DNA from 3 places in the Pseudoglutamicibacter albus genome. Region 1 is predicted to be linked to each of the others. Evidence: predicted binding sites of a transcription regulator. Region 1 holds the regulator's gene; each other region holds the start of a gene.
What was found. The regulator LexA, encoded in region 1, represses DNA repair genes until DNA is damaged. The targets are predictions, from matches to a motif close to TCGAACANNTGTTCGA.
Positions count from the first base shown of each region.

Region 2: J2S67_RS04200 (DUF6504 family protein) is a predicted target of LexA. The motif match lies at 2,134-2,149, and genes of this name have one in related genera.
Region 3: J2S67_RS06470 (HXXEE domain-containing protein) is a predicted target of LexA. The motif match lies at 2,189-2,204, and genes of this name have one in related genera.

Region 1 is NZ_JAVDXX010000001.1:571,177-575,769, forward strand. It holds gene hflX (GTPase HflX) at 1-675, shown strand, start outside; gene J2S67_RS02450 (ATP-dependent DNA helicase) at 672-2,774, shown strand; gene lexA (transcriptional repressor LexA) at 2,847-3,683, opposite strand; gene J2S67_RS02460 (LysM peptidoglycan-binding domain-containing protein) at 3,917-4,327, shown strand; gene J2S67_RS02465 (histidinol-phosphate transaminase) at 4,407-4,593, shown strand, end outside.
Region 2 is NZ_JAVDXX010000001.1:959,273-963,865, reverse strand. It holds gene J2S67_RS04210 (S9 family peptidase) at 1-823, opposite strand, end outside; gene zapE (AFG1/ZapE family ATPase) at 844-2,025, opposite strand; gene J2S67_RS04200 (DUF6504 family protein) at 2,241-2,561, shown strand; gene dnaE (DNA polymerase III subunit alpha) at 2,583-4,593, shown strand, end outside.
Region 3 is NZ_JAVDXX010000001.1:1,479,763-1,484,355, reverse strand. It holds gene J2S67_RS06480 (lamin tail domain-containing protein) at 1-825, opposite strand, end outside; gene ychF (redox-regulated ATPase YchF) at 1,075-2,154, shown strand; gene J2S67_RS06470 (HXXEE domain-containing protein) at 2,283-2,771, shown strand; gene J2S67_RS06465 (heavy metal translocating P-type ATPase) at 3,122-4,593, opposite strand, start outside.

The sequences.
Region 1 (4,593 bases):
GACGCCGGGGTCCTGGTGGAGAACGCTCTGTTCGCTACCCTGGACCCGACTGTGCGTTCAGCGCAGACCCCTGACGGCATCGGCTATACCCTCACAGACACGGTCGGTTTCGTGCGCAACCTGCCAACCCACCTTGTGGAGGCGTTCCGTTCAACCTTGGAAGAAGCCGCGGATGCCGACGTGCTGCTTCACGTGGTCGATGCCTCCCACCCGGACCCGATGTCGCAGATCCAAGCGGTGCACGAGGTGCTCGCGGACATTGAGGCGGACTGCCCTGAGCTCATCGTGCTGAACAAGGCGGACCTCGCCGATGCGCATACGCTGGCTCAGTTGCGCCGCAACCATCCTGACCACGTTGTGGTCTCTGCCCGCACGGGCCAGGGCATCGACGAGCTCAAAGAAAGGATCTCGCGCACTATCCCGCGCCCGCACACCGAAGTGCGCGCCTTGATCCCATACACCGAAGGCGACTTGGTGGCGCGCCTGCACGGTCAGGACGCCGAACTGCTCGAGCTTGAACACGTCGAAGACGGGACACAGATCCACGCGCTAGTCCGCCCCGATCTCGCTGATGCGCTTGCACCGTACGCGCAGACTAACGATGCGCAAGCCCACACGGCCGATGAGGCCCAGGCCGAGGCGACCGAAGAGGCGAACGAAGAGGCGAACGAATGAGCCAGGACGTTTCGGCTGGGTCCGAGCCAGAAAGCACCGCTGCATCTGAAACGGGTGCCGCATCGGAGGCTTCAACTGAGTCGGGTGAGCCCGCCGTTGAAGAGGTTGAGCGTCTGCTGACCACGGCGGTGGACAAGATGGGTGGGCAGCGCCGCGATGGTCAGCATGAGATGGCGCATTCGGTTGCGTACGCTCTGTCCACGGGTACGCACCTGCTGGTGCAGGCCGGGACCGGCACGGGTAAGTCGATGGCGTACTTGATTCCTGCGATCCGGCACGCGATCGAGGCGGATAAACCTGTAGTGGTTGCCACCGCAACGTTGGCGTTGCAGTCCCAGGTTGTGGGGCGCGATGTTCCGCGGCTTCTGAAGGCTCTGGAAGATGAACTTCCGCGGCCGGTGGACGTCACCCTGCTCAAGGGGCGGAACAACTATGTGTGCAAATATAAGCTCTCTGGCGGGTATCCGGAGGATGAGGACGCGGGCTCGCTTTTCGATGCGTCCCTGGCAGACCCGAATGCGGCCGAGGACGGCCCGACTTCGCCTTTGGGTCAGGAGATTATGCGCATCCGGAAGTGGGCTGAAGAGAGCGAGACGGGGGACCGGGATGAGCTGATCCCTTCGGTTTCGGATAGGGCGTGGCGGCAGGCTTCGGTGTCCTCGCTTGAATGTCTGGGTACCCAGCATTGTCCTATGGCGGAGGAATGTTTCACGGAGCGTGCCCGCGCGTTGGCCGCTGAGTCCGATGTGGTGGTCACTAACCACGCGATGCTCGCTTTTTCTGCGTTTGAGCAGCTACCGGTTTTACCGGATTTCGATGTTGTGATTGTGGATGAGGCCCACGAGTTGCAGGACCGGGTCACGAACACGTACACGCGCCCGCTCACCCACACCGCGATCACGCACGCGGCGCAGGGAGCTAAGAAGCACCTCAAGGTTGCGTCGAAGGCGTTATCTGATGCCGCTAAGGCTTTTGAGAAGTCTGTCACGAACATCCCGACAGGTCTTCAGCCGCGCGGTTTGACCGAGGCTCAACGTGCCGCTGTGATGCAGGTTTTCGAATCAGCGAAGGTCGTGATGGCGGATTCCAAACGCGAGGCTGGCGATGCGGCTCCGGATGGCGCCTGGCAGTCCGCGCGTTCCGCGGTGGCTCAGGTTGTTGAGCTGGCTGAACGTTTGTTGAACGCTGGTCAGGGCGACGAGGTTGTGTGGGCGGCCCGGCCCGGCAGCTTCGAGCCAGGGCGCGGCTATGTGGTTCCGGATGATTCTGAACCGGCGTCTTTGATGGTTGCCCCGTTGTCTGTTGCGATGCAGATGCGGGATGGCTTGTTCGCGGACCGGACCGTGGTTTTGACCTCGGCCACACTTGCTGTGGGTGAGGCTTTTGAGCCGGTTGCTGGCGGTTTGGGGTTGATGGGGCCGGAGGCTCCTGAGTGGGATTCGGTTGATGTTGGTTCGCCGTTTGAGTATGAGAAGCAGGGCGTGCTGTATGTGGCTCAGCATCTTCCGCCTCCAGGCCGCGGGGTCTCTGAAGCAGCTATCGATGAGCTTGTGGACTTGATCAAGGCTTCTGGCGGTGCGGCGTTGGCGCTGTTTTCTTCACGCCGAGCCGCTGAGGACGCCGCCGCTGCGTGCCGTGAACGTCTGGATGTGCCGATTTTGGTGCAGGGCGAGGCGTCAATGACGGAGCTGGTGCGGGAGTTCTCAGCTGATGAGCAGACTTGTCTGTTCGGGACGATGACGCTGTGGCAGGGTGTGGATGTACCGGGGCGGCATTGTCGTTTGGTGGTGATTGATCGGATCCCGTTCCCGCGCCCTGACGATCCTTTGATGACTGCGAGGACCCGTGACGTGAATGAGCACGGCGGGAATGGGTTCATGTCTGTTTCGGCGCATCACGCGGCGATCCGTTTGGCGCAGGGTGTGGGCCGTCTGATCCGTTCCACAGAGGACAGGGGAGTGGCCGCGATCCTGGATTCGCGGATGGCCACCCGTCGCTACGGTGCATATCTGCGTAGCGCGTTGCCACCGTTGTGGACCACAACTGACCGGAATACGGTTCTCGGCGCTTTGGGACGCCTGCGCGAAGCCAATAAGTAGCGCGGCGCTCATGGAAACGGCGCGGCGATACGGGCCCTGCGCTTAAGAGGGGTTGCCTGAACGGGCCTGCGCTTAGAGGGAGCGCAGCACGGATACGACGCGGCCCATGATTTGTGCGTGGTCACCCAGGATGGGTTCGTATTGCGAGTTCTGAGGCAGTAGCCACGTGTGGCCGTCGCGTTGACGGAAGGTCTTCACGGTGGCTTCGTCATCCAGCAGCGCTGCGACAATCTCGCCGTTCTGTGCGGTGTTTTGGCGGCGGACCACAACCCAGTCGCCATCGCAGATCGCGGCGTCGATCATCGAGTCCCCAGAGACTTTGAGCATGAACAGTTCGCCGTGCCCTACAAGCTGACGTGGCAGGGTCACGACGTCTTCAACGTGTTGTTCAGCAAGGATCGGTCCACCTGCCGCGATACGGCCGACGAGTGGGATCTCAGCCGAGTCTTCCCCGCCGCGAGCCTTGAACTGCGTGATGTTGGCGGAGTCGGTGGCGTTGGAGGATTGTGCGGTGCTGGCGGAGTCTGTGGTGTTTGGGAGTTTGGCTGCACCGGGCATTGGTGTGACCTCCGCTAGGCCGGCGCCTGTCGCTGCTCCGAGTGCGGCCGCACTAGCTGTGGTGGAGTCCTTCTGGGTCACGTCCAGGGTGGACGGATAGAGAACCTCGAGCGCGCGGGGGAGTTTGGGGTCGCGGCGAATCCAACCGAGCTTGTTGAGCTGCTGCAGTTGGTGTGTCACCGAAGACAGCGATTTCAACCCGACCGCGTCACCGATCTCACGCATCGTGGGCGGATACCCCTGATTCTCTAAGAAAGACTCGATGCACTTCAGCACAGAGCGTTGACGCGAAGTCAGCGGTTTCGAAGGGCGTGCGGGCTGGGTGTCCATCGACGGTGTATCGGTGCTCATTCGTTTCCCATCCTTCGTTTCCCATCCCTGGTTCGCTACCCATGGCCATCAATGTGTCAGGGGGTTGTTCTTGACTGTAATGACAGTCCACATCGGTAGTTACAGCCTATATGGCTTCGCCGCATATTCAAAGATATGTACGAAGACTATTGAGCAGATTCGGAGATGTGTGCTAGAAATATATCGAAGAGATGTTCGAATATATGTTCTGTTCGATGTCGGAAGGAATGGTCATGGTGGAAACCGTTGTCATGTCGAATACTGCTGAACGGCCCGTCAATTCTGATGAGCGCATTGTTAACACTGCTCATCACGAGCACGCATCACGTCAACGTATCCGTCTGACTTCACGGGGGCGGTTTGTGTTCTTCGGCCTGCCGACTATGGCTTTGGTCGTTGGCGTGTTTTTGATGCTCTCGGCCTTGCTTCAGCCTGCTCAGGCAACCACGGGTGAGCCGGTGACCGCGCAGGGGGATCGCTTGGTTGAGGTCACCGTTGCGCATGGAGATACCTTGTGGGAGCTAGCTGAGCACTATGCACCTGAACGCGATGTCCGCGACACGGTGGCTCTGATCCAAAAGCACAACTCTTTTGATGGAGCGCTCGTTCCGGGGCAGAAGCTCGTTGTCCCGGTCAGCTACTAACCCGACCTCAGCGTGAGTGGATGCGCAATAGGGCGACCCTAATTCGAGACGCCACTTAGCCGATCCCTAGACTTGAACCATGTCTCAGGATGCTATGCAACGGCTCAACCAACTTCCACTTAGGGATAACCTCCGTGGGCTCTCCCCGTACGGCGCCCCACAGATCGACGTTCCGGTACAGCTGAACGTTAACGAAAACACTCACCCGCTGCCACAAGACGTGATCGATGAGATCGCCGCATCCGTACGCGAGGCCGCACACAGCC
Region 2 (4,593 bases), 390 kb from region 1:
TGATGAGATCAGCGACGTTGACCTCGATCGCTGCGAGAATGAACGAGGCATCCGGGGCCGCCTTCCACGAAAGCAATCGCCCCTTCGGCATCCGTACAACACGCCAGGAGAGCAGCGAATCCGTTCCCTCAGCGGCGTCGTTGTTCTCGCTAGTGTCGTTGCCCTTGCTATCCGCCTCGCTGTCTTCGCCAGCGGTGTCCTTGCTGACAGCGTCCTTGCTAGCCGCCTCGGCGGCTTTCTTGAGGCGAGCGTTCTTCTCATGTTCAGAGGCGGCTGCCTCGATGTTTTCGGGCAACTCAGCCACCAGGATCACGTCCGTTGCAGGCCCAAGATCGCTCGCCCAATAACGCGAAGGGAACGCGGAATGAAGGATCCCGGACACATGCATCGTGGAGCGGCTACGCGAATACTCTGCGTGCTCCGCTTCAGTGCTCGCCTGCGAATGCATACCCGCTTGAGCGAACAGTGTGCTCTTACTGACCTGCAAGCTACGGAACCCACCCGGACGCGAGCCAAGCAACAATGGGGAAGCAGACGCCTGCGGAAGGTGCCATATGCAACTGCCGGCCTTCGCGCCCTCAGGGTTGGACGCCATATAAAACAAGCGACCCCGCGCATCCAAGACGGGGCTTGATGCGCCCTTCTCGTGGCGGGTCAAAGTACGGGGTTGTGTTGAACCCTTCGGGAGTTCAACGATCTGGCTCTGCCAGCCGGTGCCATCGGCATCCAGCTGTTGGACGGTGGCGACGACGCGTCCGTTAGCGCTGGCTTCAAGGCCCGTGACGCGTGTTGCGTTGAGAAGTGTCTGAAGGGTTTGATTCATAGTTTCGAGGCTACCGCGCATCAAGGGCGCGTGTCAGCAACCGGTGTCAGCAGCTGCAGGCGCGAAAACATGCGTTCGGGATAGACCGGCCCGCGGGGTGCGCGGGCAAGCTCCTCCGGTGGGACCGGGGCATAGACGTGTAGCGGGATGTCCGCATCGGCTAACACATCGACCATGTGCGCGAACCGCTGTATCGCGTTGCGCGTCATACTTTCAGGCGCGGGGACCTCCCGGAGGACCCAGGTCGAATAGTCATCGGCGAGCGCGAGCAGATCTGCTGGGGAAATGCTGCCTTCGCATAAGTATTCCCAGGTTGTGTCTAGTGTGGCGTTTTCTGAGTCCGTGCTGTCTAGGCTGGTGGGGTTGACGGTCAGGGTGCGTGCAGTCCCGGGTAGCGGGATGGTTGCGCTGCTTGTTGTGGTGTTGCCTGTTGTGGTGCCGGTGGCTGGGGATGAGGCGGGGCTGTTGACGATGGTCCAGGTGCCCGCTGCGAAGCCGGTAGCTTGGTGCGGGCTTGGCTGGTGCTGGTTTGGGTGAGGCGGGATTGTGTGGTGTTGGAGCGCGCGGTAGTCCTGTGGATGCGTGAGGGTTAGGACCTCGAGGTTTTCATGGATGTGGCGTGCTGCGGGGCCGAGCGCGTCAGCGATCATGGGGTCGTCGTGACCGTTACCGGGCGCGGCGTTGGATGTTGTGAAGAGTGCGATGTCGTGCTCGGCGAGGATGCTGAGTGCGCGGCGCAGCATGACGGCGTCGGCGACATCGTGGACGTGGAATTCATCGATGAAGATCACGGTGTTGGCTGCTACGACGTCGGTGACGGCTTGCGCGAAGGCGTGCCCGTTGGTGTGCATGCTGTGGGTTAACGCGCGGAAGAACGCGGTCAAATGCATCCGCAGGGTTGCTGCGGGGGCGTTGCGGAGGATGCTGTCGATGAGCCAGGTCTTACCGCGTCCGACCTCGCCCACAAGGTAGACCCCCGAACGGTGCGAGCCCAGGATTGTGTGGGCTGCGCTTATCTGGTGTGGATCGAGTGCAACGCCACGGCTTTCAGATGCCCGGCTGGTCGCGGCGAGCGCGGCGTCGAGTGAGTCCCAGCCGAGACGTTCGTATAGAGGGCTCGGCGGGGCAGGCATGGTTTCTTGCTGAGAAGGGGTGTTGTCCGGAGAGGTCGGGGTAGCGCTATCGAGGGGTTGAAGGGGCATGGTCCCTATTGTCTCCGATGGGGCAGAACGTGTGTGTAACGCAAGCGCGCAGAGGTTAGGGCGGGTGTGCGGTTCAAACTGTCAGGGGGTATTCTTAAGGTCTTCCTATCGAACACATGTTCGAATCTCGTTGTGTGAGGTTCCGCTTCCCAGGCCCCGCACATCCAGCGTTGCGGCCGAGCCAGCTCACAGGCGGCCGGTGAGAAGTAGGAAACATGAGTATGTTCACCCAATCTGTGGAATTGCGTTGTGACGAGCAGGGCGCGCCGAGTGCCGTGCTGTGGCAAGGGCGCACATGGACGGTGTGCGCAGAGCCCGTGAAGTGGTTTGAGCGTAGGGCCTGGTGGGAGGAGGACCCTAGAGCCGTTAAAGGTTCTGGACCCGGGACTGTTGATCATTTGGTGTGGCAGTTGCAGGTGCAGTTGAATCCAAGTTCTGAGCCGCAGACAATGTATGTTTCTCAGCACTGCGCAACGGGCCGGTGGCGGCTGATCAATGTTGAACTGCCTTCGCAGCCTTTACAACGTAGCGCGTAGAGAAGGCAGTCGCTTAAGCGTATGAAGGGAAAAGTGGGTTTCCCGCATCTGCATGTTTCTACCGCGTATAGCGCCCACTACGGGGTTGACCGGCCAGAGAAGTTAGTGGAACAGGCTGCAGCTGATGGTGCTTGGGCTCTAGCGTGCACTGACCGCGACGGGCTATACGGGGCTATCAAACATGTTGCGGCGTGCATCGAGCATGGGGTCACCCCGATTCTGGGCGTAGATCTTGCTCTGCTCGAAAGCACGAGCGTTTCTGGCGCGAGCATCGCAGACGAAGAAAATATCGTAGGCGGGGCGAGCACCGCAGCTGGGGTGAACAGTGCCGGCGAGGTGAGCGTTGCAGGTCGGATTGTTGTGCTCGCCCGTGGTTCCTCGGAGGGGTATTCGGCGCTGGTTCGGCTCGTGTCGGTAGCGCATCAGCGGGGGAGAGAAGCCCACGGGATTGTGGGGGTGAGCCGGCTTGATGTGCGCCAAGCAGTACTCGGGCCCGATGGCTATGTACGCCTCAGTGTGCTCCTAGGGCCTGACTCGGATGTGGGCCATGCCGCGTATCGTCGCCGCTATGCGCACATGCGGCGCCGGCTTAAAGCATGGCAGGACACACTCCATACCGATGCGTTGTTTATAGAACTGGTGAGCCACATGTCCCGGCCCGGGCAGCGCTGTAGCCACGCGCATGCTCTACGGATGTGGAAAGCCGCCCGCGAAAGCCGTATGGAAGCGGTTGTGACGAACGCGGTGCGGTATGCGACCCCGGACGGCGCCGCCACCGCCGATGTTGTGGACGCGGTGCGCCTGATGAGCCCACTAGGTTCTGTTACCGCACCGAAAGGCACCGTTCCCGCGGTGAGCGCTGCCCGCGGTGAGAGCCCGCAAGTCAACGGGCAAGGATGGCTCAAGCCAAGCGCCCAGATGCACGAGGTGGCTGCCGAGCTGGCCTCGGCCGCGGGGCTAGGGTCCCAGGGGGCCGAGCAGTTGCTGCGCTCAACGCAACGGTGTGCGTCTCTGAGCGCGCTTGATCCGGTCAAACATATGGGCTGGGGAACCCCGGTTGTTCCTGAGGCGCACGTGATCGGGATTAGGCACAACCCGATGCTTGAATTACGGCAACGGTGCCTGGCGAGCCTCGAACGGTTATTCGCTCCAGGCGGCGAAGCTGTTCTGCATCATTCACCGGCGCGCGCTGAACGGATGCGTCAGCGTGCCCTGGACGTCCTGGAGCATGAACTGGGCATCATCGAAGAGCTCGGGTTTGCAAGCTATTTCCTCACCGTCGCCGCGGCTACCGACATCATCCACGGCATGGGGGTCAGGGCCGCCGCGCGAGGCTCAGGCGCATCGAGCCTTGTGGTGTACCTCTTAGGGATATCGCATGTGAACCCGCTTGAACATGACCTGATCTTTGAACGTTTCCTCTCACGGGAACGAGCAAGCCTGCCGGATATCGATGTGGATGTTGAATCCGCTCAACGTCACGCGGTCTATAGGGAACTGTTCAAACGCTTCGGTGAAGACCGCACCACGCTCATGTCGATGCAGAACGCCTACAGGGCAAGGGGAGCGGTCCGCGATGCAGGCTATGCGCTCGGCATGGAAAGCGACGATATCGACCGAGCAGCTAAGAGCCTGTGGCGGCTGAACGCCTCGAACGTGCGGGACGCGGTTGCGAAAATGCCGGAGCTCGCCCCGCTCGCGCACCGGCTTGAAGCTGAACGCCAAACCGGTAACAACCGGTGGGACTTACTCGTCGATCTCACAGAGCGGCTTGACCGGTTGCCTCGCCACATCTCAATGCACCCGTGCGGGGTGATCCTTTCAGACAGTTCCTTATTAGACCGGACCCCGGTCCAGCCCTCCGGTATGGGGCTGGCTATGAGCCAATTCGATAAACACGACATGGACCACATGGGGCTCATCAAACTCGATGTGCTCGGGGTCCGGATGCAGTCAGCAATCGCCTACACCCTCGAAGAAATCAAACGGATACACGGGGTAACGGATTCGGTCTATTTAGACCGGATTCCGT
Region 3 (4,593 bases), 910 kb from region 1:
GCCGTCGGAAGAGGACTCGGATGGCTGCTCGGACGCAGACTCGGTTGGTTCCGTGGTCTCAGCTGGGGATTCAGCATCCGTTGGTGCTGCCGATTCGTTCGGCTCTGCTGGCTGGCTCGGCTCTGCGGTCTCGCCGGGTTCTGCAACATCGCTCGGTTCGGCGGTTTCTGTTGAGGTGAACGCTCGGGTGAGTTCTTTACCTTGCGAGTCGGAGATGCGAAGGCCGAACGTCTTCTCTACCTTGCTTTCCAGGCCGTGCGCGATCTCAACACGGGCTGAGTCTTTGAGCTTCCACGCTTTCTTGAAAGCCGCGATGTCTTCCTGCGTTGCCTGTGGCTTGCCGGAGGCCTTGGCGCCGTCGCGTGCCTCAGCGGATGCCTCGCCAGCCGCTTCGGAGGCGTTCTCGCGTTGCGGGGTCAGCCACAGCACAACCTTCTCGTTAGGTTTGATGGTGACGGGCGCATCGACCTCAAGCTCAACATCGTTGGCCGTCTTTGTGGTGTCTTCGGTGATATAGCTGAGGTTGAGGCCGTCTTTACCGATCGTGACTGGCTTAGAGCCGGGGTTGGTCAGCTCGACGAAAGGGTAGTCGCGCGTCGTGGTGTTGTCGTTGCCGCTATCGAGTTCGGTCACGGTGAGCGGCGCAGTATCTGCGTCTGGCTGGACGAGCTGATCAGCCCGCAGCGTGTGTGCGGCGCTGCTTGCTGCCGATGCGGTGGCCGGCGCGAGGATGGGCGCGGATGCGAGCGAGAAACTTAAGACCGCTGCGGCAAGGACCTTGTTGGTGTTGCTGTTGCGGCGAGAGGTGAACCTCGAAGGTTTCATGTCCTTCACTTTCGGGTGGAGTGTCAAGGTCAGGGACACTCCAAGCTCTACAGAACCAACGCAACAGGTCAGTGAATCGGCCGTGATGGTTAGGGAACACGAGTATCCCCGCCGGTCACAGGGTTTTAACGTGAACGCAACCTGCACTCGCCGAGGTGCAGCCGCCGGAGCTTGTCCGCCGCAACGCAGCCCGCACCCGCCGGTACGCGTCCGGCGTCTATCTGTCCGGCGCCACGTAGAATGGTGGGCGTGGCTCTTACTATTGGAATCGTTGGGCTCCCGAATGTGGGCAAGTCCACTATGTTTAACGCTTTGACCCGTGCTGATGTTTTGGCGGCGAACTATCCGTTCGCGACGATCGAACCGAACGTGGGTGTGGTGCCGCTCCCGGATTCGCGCCTGCCGCAGCTTGCGGAGATTTTCGGTTCGGAGAAGATCCTGCCGGCAACCGTGTCTTTCGTTGATATCGCTGGCATCGTGAAGGGTGCGTCCGAGGGGGAGGGGCTCGGTAACCAGTTCCTCGCGAACATTCGTGAGGCGGACGCGATCTGCCAGGTGACCCGCGGCTTCCAGGATTCCGATGTTGTCCACGTCGCTGGGGAAGTTGATCCGGCATCGGACATTGACGTCATCACCACTGAGCTTGCCCTGGCGGACCTGCAGTCTGTGGAGAAGGCGTTGCCGCGGCTGCAGAAGGAGCTGACGAACAAGAAGGTCAGCAAGGCCTACGTTGAGGCGGTTGAGCAGGCCGAGAAGATCCTCTCTGATGGCCGCACCCTGTTCTCTGCCCGCGATGAGGTGGATCTGGACGAGCTGAAGCCACTGCAGTTGCTGACCGCTAAGCCGTTCATTTACGTGTTCAACCTGGATGACGATGGGCTTGCGGACGAGGAGCTGAAGGCTTCGCTTGCGGAGTCGGTTGCGCCTGCGGTTTCGGTGTTCTTGAACGCCCAGTTTGAGGCGGAGCTTGCGGAACTTGATGAGGACGATGCGGCGGAGATGCTCGCTGACGCTGGCATTGAGGAGTCTGGTCTGGAGCAGCTTGCGAAGGCTGGCTATGAGGCGCTTGGTTTGCAGTCGTATTTGACGGCGGGCCCGAAGGAGACGCGTGCGTGGACGATCAAGCAGGGTGCTACCGCGCCTGAGGCGGCCGGCGTGATTCACACGGATTTCCAGCGCGGGTTCATCCGTGCCGAGGTTGTTTCGTTCGACGACCTGATCGCGGCGGGCTCGATGCAGGCCGCGAAGGCCGCGGGCCGTGTGCGTCTTGAAGGCAAGGAATACATTATGCAGGACGGCGACGTCGTCGAATTTAGATTTAACGTTTAGTCGAGTTCCGGTTGGACCTCACGGTTGCATGGCCTCAAACACTCTGTCGGCTGTGAAATGATGCTGGTGGGCGTGTGCGTCTGCCAGCAGATTCATCGTAGTTGCATTCGTGAGGGAAAGGCTGAATTGTGAGTTGGAAGGGGCCGACTGCGTTTTTTGCGGCGTGGGTAATCCACGACCTCGAAGAGGCGTTCGCGTTTCCTGCATCCTGCGATCGTCTCGCGGATCGAACTGGTATAGAACAACTCAGAATCACGCCGCAGCAATCGTGGATCGCCGTGGGGCTGATGGGAATGCTGGTGGCGGCGGCGTGTGGCCGCGGCGTGCGCTCTACCGGTAAGTCGGCGACCTATCGGGCAGTCGTCGCCGGGCTGGAAGCCCACGTCGTGACTCACCTCGGCGGTTCAGTCGCGCAGCGTGGTTACACCGCCGGTGTTGCGACGGCGGTGCCGATCATGCTCCCCGGGGCACTCATGGCGCGTCGAGAACTTCAGCGGGACGGGTGCGAGCTGCGGTTCCGTGACACGGTCAACGGCGTCGCATTGCTCCTGCCCGCTGCCCTAGTATGCCAGGTGGTAGCACGACTGATCCGTCGGGTGTCCGCGGTCAAGAACTGACCGGAAAAGCAAAAAACGGCATGTCGTGCGAGGTTGGTATCCACGGCGACGTGGTCGAGTTCAAGTTCAACGTTTAACGCGAGGCGTTAATGACGTTTCGCGTTATTGGGGGGAGGAGGTTGAAGAGCGCTGTCTCTAACTCCGGTTTTCGTTCGGCCTCGGCCCATTCCGCTACCTCGTGTGAAGAATCTGCAAGTGGTATCGGGCCGTTGAACTATTAGGTTCACCCACAGTTCCCGTGCCTGCACGCATCGAGAAGGACCAGGTGGTGAACTCGAATGACTCGCCTGGTCCAACGTGTGTATGCTCGGCGCGTGGTTTAACCCTTATAAGACTTGCCGGTCACAGCCTCAGCGTTTCGCTCGTGCAGCCCGCAGGCCGTTCAAGATCACGATGACTTCGGCGACTTCGTGTACCAACACGACGGCGGCCAGGCCCAGCACACCACTGATCGCCAGTGGCATCAACACGATGATGATGACCAGAGACAGCACGATGTTCTGGTTGATGATCCTGCTGCCTCGGCGGGCGTGCTGCAGCGCCTGCGGGATCAGCCGGAGGTCGTGGCCGGTGAAGGCGACGTCAGCGGACTCGATCGCGGCGTCGGAGCCGGACGCTCCCATCGCGATGCCCACCGTAGCGCCCGCCAGTGCCGGCGCGTCGTTGATGCCGTCGCCGATCATCGCCGTCGGCGTCTTGGATGAGAGTTCGGCGACGATGCTTGCCTTGTCCTCCGGGCGAAGCTCGGCGCGCACGTCGTCGATTCCGGCGATTTCAGCCAGCGCCCGGGCGGTGCGAGTGTTGTCACCGGTGAGCATGCTTACTTCCACATCGTTGGCGTGCAGGGTCTGCACGGCCTCGGGCACCTCGGGCCGCAGCTCGTCGCGGACCCCGATCGCCCCGGCAAGGGCGTCATCGACGGTGACAAGGACGCAGGTCTGGCCCGAGGACTCCATGCGCTCAACGTCTGCCTTTAGTGGCCCGGCGTCGATCCACCGGGGGCTGCCCACCAGCACCCGTCGACCTTCGACGGTGCCGCCGATGCCATGTCCGGCTTCCTCGCTGATGTCCTGGGCGGCGGGCGCTTCGGGCCCCGCCGCCGCGATCGCCGCGGCGAGGGGGTGCGTTGATTGCTGCTCAACTGCCGCCGCGAAAGCAAGCACCTGCGCCCGATTGAATCCGTCTGCCGGGACCACGCCGGTAACCTCGGGCTGGTTGCGGGTGAGGGTTCCGGTCTTGTCCACCGCCAGGTGACGGATGCCGCCGAGCCGCTCGAACGCCGCGCCGGACTTGATGACCACTCCGAACTGGCTGGCCGCGCCGATCGCGGCCACGACCGTCAGCGGCACGGAGATTGCCAGCGCGCACGGCGACGCGGCGACCAGGACCACCAGTGCACGGGTGATCCACGTCTCGGGGTCGCCGAGCAGCGAGCCGATCACGCCGACCAGCACCGCGAGGATCATCACTCCGGGCACGAGGGGTTGGGCAATCCGGTCGGCGATCCGGGCGCGGTCGCCCTTTTCCGCCTGCGCCTGCTCGACCAGGTCCACGAGTGTGGTCAGCGAGTTGTCCGTTCCAGCTGCGGTCGTCTCGACCTCCAGCACACCGGCGGAGTTGATCGCTCCCGCGGGCACCTCGTCGCCGGGCGCGACCTCCTCCGGAATGGATTCTCCGGTGATCGCTGAGGTGTCAAGGCTGGAACGTCCAGACCGAATGATGCCATCCGTGGCGATCCGCTCCCCGGGGCGCACGACCATTAGCTCGCCAACCTCAAGGTCCTTCGCAGCGACCTCGACCGTCGTACCGTCGCGCAGCACCG